Linked DNA regions of Methylocaldum szegediense. The protein of the gene in region 2 interacts with the protein of the main gene of each other region in a pairwise test. Links are inferred from orthologs where the notes say so. Each region holds a gene or a part of one and is shown on either strand. Other genes may lie near its edges.

Evidence for each region. The genes of interacting proteins can lie anywhere in the genome.
Region 1: the proteins of QEN43_RS13055 (region 2) and murG interact in binary tests that used the Escherichia coli proteins (3 or more experiments, as listed by UniProt). The link is inferred for Methylocaldum szegediense from one-to-one orthologs.

Annotation. Positions count from the first base shown.
Region 1 is NZ_OX458333.1:4,109,618-4,112,688, reverse strand. What follows is about bases 1-2,999. They hold murG (undecaprenyldiphospho-muramoylpentapeptide beta-N-acetylglucosaminyltransferase), read right to left. Parts: upstream 2,039-2,999; coding sequence 962-2,038; downstream 1-961. Other genes in these bases: ftsW (putative lipid II flippase FtsW), read right to left, coding at 2,023-2,999; murC (UDP-N-acetylmuramate--L-alanine ligase), read right to left, coding at 1-987. Also shown: more of ftsW, read right to left, coding at 3,000-3,071. UniProt on the Escherichia coli protein: Cell wall formation. Catalyzes the transfer of a GlcNAc subunit on undecaprenyl-pyrophosphoryl-MurNAc-pentapeptide (lipid intermediate I) to form undecaprenyl-pyrophosphoryl-MurNAc-(pentapeptide)GlcNAc (lipid intermediate II).
Region 2 is NZ_OX458333.1:3,028,717-3,031,662, forward strand. Bases 21-2,894 are described here. They hold QEN43_RS13055 (TrmH family RNA methyltransferase), read left to right. Parts: upstream 21-938; coding sequence 939-1,850; downstream 1,851-2,894. Other genes in these bases: trhA (PAQR family membrane homeostasis protein TrhA), read left to right, coding at 154-771; QEN43_RS13060 (cytochrome-c peroxidase), read left to right, coding at 2,135-2,894. In the rest of the region: more of QEN43_RS13060, read left to right, coding at 2,895-2,946.

The sequences.
Region 1 (3,071 bases), 1.1 Mb from region 2 along the record:
ACGCCGTCCGATCCCCCGGAATCCCCGCAAAGCGCGCTGGATGATTTCGTCGGAGATTCCCAACTCTGCCCCCACCGCGATCACGGATAGGGCGTTCAGTATGTTGTGGCGTCCCGGAAGATTCAGACTCACGTCCAGCGGCTCGTCATGACCGGGCCTCAGCACGGTAAAGTGCGAACGCAAGCCGTCTTGACGGATATTCACGGCGCGTACGTCGGCTTCTTCGCTAAAACCGTAGGTTCTCATCGGCTTGCTGATTTCGGGAAGAATGTCCCTAACGCCCGGATCGTCCAGGCACAGCACGGCCAGACCGTAAAAAGGCACATGATGCAGGAATTCGACAAAAGCTTTCTTCACTTTGCCAAAGTCGCCGCTATAGGTTTCCATGTGGTCCCGATCGATATTCGTGACCACGGCGATCATTGGCTGCAGGTAGAGAAACGAGGCATCACTTTCGTCTGCTTCAGCGACCAGATACGAGCCTTTCCCGAGCTGGGCGTTGGTGCCAACGCTGTTGAGACGCCCACCGATAACAAAAGTCGGGTCGAGCCCGGCTTCCGCAAGTACACTCGCCGCCAGACTGGTGGTCGTGGTTTTGCCGTGAGTGCCGGCGACGGCGATGCCGTACCGGAAGCGCATCAATTCGGCGAGCATCTCCGCCCGCGAAATGACCGGAATCTTCTGGGAACGCGCGGAAACGACTTCGACATTGGATCGACTGACGGCACTGGAAACGACCACGACTTCGGATTCCGCGACGTGCTCAGGCGAGTGACCGAGAAATATTTTTGCGCCGAGTTCGGCCAGACGGCGTGTATTGGCGTTTTCGTTGAGATCCGACCCCGAAACCTGATATCCCAGATTCAAAAGAACTTCGGCAATGCCACACATGCCGGTTCCGCCGATCCCGACGAGGTGAATGCGGCGGATGCGGTTCATACCGTACTGTCCAGCGATTTGTTCAGGCAGCTTCACGGTTCGCCTCATTCAAGCAAATCTCGGCAACCGCTTGGGCCGCCTCCGGTTTCGCCAGAGCCGCGGCATGCTCGGCCATCGTTTTCAGCCGGACCGGATCCCGCATCAGCGCAGTGATTTCGTTGGCAAGACGCTCGGCGGACAGTTCGGATTGCGGGATCATGATGGCCGCACCGTTATCGACCAAGTATCGGGCGTTATGAGTTTGATGATCGTCTATGGCGTACGGATACGGCACCAGGATCGACGGCAAACCCGCGGCGGTTAGTTCGCTGATGGTCATCGCCCCTGCGCGGCAGACCACCAGATCCGCCCAGGCATAAGCCTCGGCCATGTCCTCGACAAAGGCCTCTACGCGCGCCGAAATTCTTAACTGTGCATAGCGAACTGCCGTTTTGGCGCGCATAGCCTCCCCGGTCTGATGAAAAACGCGAATGGGCATGTCAACCCGCGCAAGAGCCTCCGGTACGATCTCGTTCAATGCCCTAGCGCCTTGACTGCCGCCGAGGACCAAAATCTTTAGCGGCTCGTCCCATCTTGCACCGACTTCCCGTCTTAGCGTGACGATTTCCTCCCGTACCGGATTTCCTGTGCAGTGTGCGGCTATCTTAGGTCCGAAGCTTTCCGGAAACGCTTCCAGAACCGCTTGTGCCCTCCGAGCGAGCCAGCGATTGGTAGTTCCTGGGATACGGTTTTGCTCGTGCAATACTAAAGGAATACCCAGTAAACGCGCGATGAGTCCGCCCGGGCCCGATACGAACCCTCCCATTCCGAGGACCACGTCGGGCTTGGCGCGGCGCAAAATGCGCAAAGCCTGCAGACAAGCTTTTGTCAACATGAATGGAAATCTCAACGTTGCCATCCACCCTTTGCCGCGCAAACCCGATACCGACAACCATTCCACGGGTATGCCAGCGGCCGGCACGACCCGCGCTTCCAACCCTTGCCGTGTCCCCATCCAGACCACCTCGTGTCCGCGGGACAACAATTCCCGGGCAACCGCAAGGGCGGGATACACGTGACCGCCGGTACCGCCGGCCATGATCATCACACGTGCGCCCATCTGGCTCTAACCCTGGGTGCCGCAGCATAAGCTTCGAGGGCTTCGCTCCGAACCCGAAATAAAAGCCCCAATGCCGCACACATCACCAACATGCTTCCACCGCCGTAACTCATCAGCGGCAAGGTCAGTCCTTTCGTGGGCAACATGCCCATATTCACTCCCATATTGATAAAAGACTGCAAGCCGAACCAAATGCCTATTCCGTAAGCAACGAATGCGCCGAACCGATGCTCGGCCCGCTCAGCCAGTTGGCCGATCACGAGCGCACGCCAAACAACCATCATGAACAGTACGATGACGGTCGTCGTCCCGACCAAACCCAATTCCTCACCTATGATGGAAAAGAGAAAATCGGTATGCGCTTCGGGAAGATAAAACAGCTTCTGCACGCTCGAACCCAGGCCAACCCCCGTCCATTCCCCGCGGCCGAAAGCGATCAGTGCCTGGGTTAGCTGAAAACCGGTGTCGAGCGGGTGTTCCCAGGGATTAGTGAAACTGAGTACGCGCTGCAGACGGTATTCTGCACTGCAAATCAATCCGATCCCCGCAACAATCATCAGGCCGATCAGTACGCCAAACTGCCAAAGTCTCGCGCCGCCCAGAAATAACATGCCCAGCGCCGTCGCCATGATGACCGCTGTCGCACCAAAATCGGGTTCCATCAGCAGGAGCACCCCGCCTACGGACAGCAAAGCCAAGGGGCGGATCATTCCCTGAACCGAATCGCGCACTGTATGGAGATGACGGTGAATGTAGCTCGCCATGTAAATCACGGCGATGAGCTTGAAGATTTCGGAAACCTGAACCCGGAGGCCGAGCAAATCGATCCATCGCGAACTCCCGTTGACGGTCTTGCCTATTCCGGGTATCAAAACCACAGCCAACAGAGCAAGCCCAAACAGGAATAGGGGTAACGACAATTTCTGCCACACCTCTAATTTGATCGCGGCAACGGCACAACCAGCGCATAGGCCGAGAGCGATGTGGATGAGCTGGTGCCTCGAAAAATAGAAGCTGTCCTCAGCGATCTTTT
Region 2 (2,946 bases):
TCTATGTGTATGAGGTTGGAGGCACGTCGTTAAAGGAGCAGGGATATGGAACGCGGCCACGGTCAACAGCGACGCCCATCGCCAAGGATCTTATCCACTGCGGAGTTTGTCAGATGTTTATCTCATTTCTTGCGAGATATGGCTGATAAAGGGGTGGCAGGGACGGAGCTATTCAATGCCGTCAGTCATCTGCTGGGTGCGATAGCCGCAGTCATAGGCCTTATCGTCCTGATGGTACTGGCAGTGCACCAAGGCGATGTGTGGAAGATCGTTAGCTTCAGTATTTACGGGCTCACGCTGATGCTGGTTTACACCTGTTCTACGCTCTATCACGGCGTGCAGGGTGAACTGAAAGCGATCTTCGCCAAACTCGATCATCAGTCGATTTATCTTTTTATTGCCGGTACCTATACCCCTTTTGCCCTGGTTACCCTTCGCGGTGTCTGGGGCTGGTCCATATTCACCGCTGTCTGGGGTTTAGCAATCCTGGGCGTTATGCTGGAAACATTGCCCCGGAAGGGGCCGCGAGTGCTGCCAGTGGTGATTTATCTCGTTATGGGGTGGATCATTCTGATCGCCCTCGAACCTTTGTTACAAACCTTGCCTTCGGTGGGCTTCGCCTGGCTTCTTACGGGAGGTTTGTTTTATACCGTAGGCGTCGTCTTTTTCGCGTTGGGTAAAAAATTGAGTTATTGCCATAACATCTGGCACGTATTCGTCCTGGCGGGTAGTGCAAGCCACTATTGTTCGGTGCTCTTCTATGTTGCCTGAGCGGGAGTCCATGAGCCCACAATATGATCCAACCTTGCCGTGCGTTTCTTGCACCTGGCGGAATCTATACTCATCGAGCTTATCAAGCGGACCATGGGCCTCGGTTCGCCTAGGATTGGGCGAAATGGATAGAATGAAAAAACGCAACACCACCAAGCGCTGCTCCTGTGTCCAAACCGAAAACCTCCCGACCTTCCTCGGACCACTTGCCCCTCCAGGCACGCGCGTCTAAACGCTTACAGACAGAGAAACCGATCGCCCACCCGTCTGAGCGAACGGTTCGAATCGCCGGACTGCCCGCCGTGACTGCCTTGTTCCGACGCGATCCAGACCGGGTTTTGCGGTTTTTCTATGAGGAACGCATGGTGCCTTTTGTAGGCGAGTTCTGTGCCTATATGGCGCGGGTCCGCCGTCCCTACCGCATGGTCGAAGACGAAGAGTTGGCGCGCATCGCCGGCTCCATGTTGCATGGCGGCATTGTCGCGGTAGCCGAGCCGCAGCCCATACGGCCTTTCGATCTTGCGGAAGCCCGTCGTTGGGCCCGGAGCGGACAGACGCTGTTCATTCTGGACGGCGTCAGCAATTCCCACAACCTCGGCGCCATTGCCCGCACATTGGCTTTTTTCGGGTTTCGGCATTTGCTGATATCCGACCACCCGGCCCAGACGGGGCTGTCCGACTCGGCTTATCGCGTTGCCGAGGGCGGGCTCGAATATGTGCAAGTCTATAAGGCCACGTCCTTGCCCGACGCGCTGCAACGCCTGAGGCATGATTATCGTGTCGCAGGTACCGCCCTGGGGCGCGGTGTTCCGCTGGAGACGCTCGAGCAAGACCCACGCCCCATTGCCCTGGTTCTCGGCAACGAAGAACAAGGAGCCCCGGCCGCGACGCTTGCGGCTTGCGAAACCATCGTTACTCTGCCTGGCTCGGGCCAGATACAATCTCTCAATGTGTCGGCGACCGCGGCGATCCTGGCATACGCCTTACGGCCTAAAACCAACGAAAACCGGCGTGTACATTTTCCGAATCCCCTGAAAGAGAAGCCAAAACGTGTGGTTGCCAGAAAACGCACCGGATGAGCGAGAGAGGCGGCTCGAGCGTTGGCGGCCTTGCCACGCTTTGATTGTCCAGTAAAGGACTTGCCTCCAGCAGGCTATGCACACCAATCCGTTGTCGGAGCGTTCACTGACAGCGAACCAAGTCCTGCCTCTCTACGCCGGATCGGAACGGTGTGATCGAATCCTCGGCTACGACGGGTTTCCGTTTCCCTTGAGAAATCGCATTTGAGCCGCCGCAATGCGATTCGATAATAAATCTTTACTCCGTGTCGGATCTTTGCTCGGTTTCACAAGGAGAGGACAACGTGAAAAGACTGATCTTTTGCCTACCGTTCATAGTGGGAAACGCATGGGCGGCTGAGGAACTCATGCAGAAAGCGCAGGCGCTCTTCAAGCCTATTCCCACGGAACCTCCCTCCATACGAGGCGCGGTCCTGACGCCAGAAAAGATCGAATTAGGCAAGATGCTCTACTTCGATCCTCGTCTTTCGAGGAGCTGGCTGATCAGTTGCAACAGCTGTCACAATCTGGTGCTGGGCGGCGTCGATCTCGAGGAGACTTCAATCGGACACGGCTGGCAGAAAGGGCCCCGCAACGCTCCCACAGTGCTGAATTCCGTATTCAATGTCGCCCAGTTCTGGGACGGACGGGCAGCTGATCTTCAAACGCAAGCGAAAGGCCCCTTGCAGGCGAGCGTCGAAATGAACAATACCCCCGAGCGGCTCGAAAAAACCCTGAGTACCATTCCAGGTTATGTGGAACGCTTCAAGCAAGCTTTCCCGGACGACCCCAAGCCGGTGAGCTTCGACAATGTGGCGAAAGCGATCGAAGCTTTCGAAGCTACCTTGATTACGCCGAATTCCAAGTTCGACCGCTATCTCAAAGGCGACGACAAAGCGCTCAACGATGCGGAAAAACAAGGCTTGGCACTGTTCATGGACAAGGGCTGCTCGAACTGCCACAACGGCATCAATATCGGCGGCAACGGTTATTTTCCTTTCGGCGTCGTAGAAAAACCTGGCTCGGAAATATTGCCGGAGAAGGACAAAGGGCGCTTTACGGTCACCAACACCGCAAGCGACGAATACGTCTTCAAAGTACCCTCGTTACGGAATAT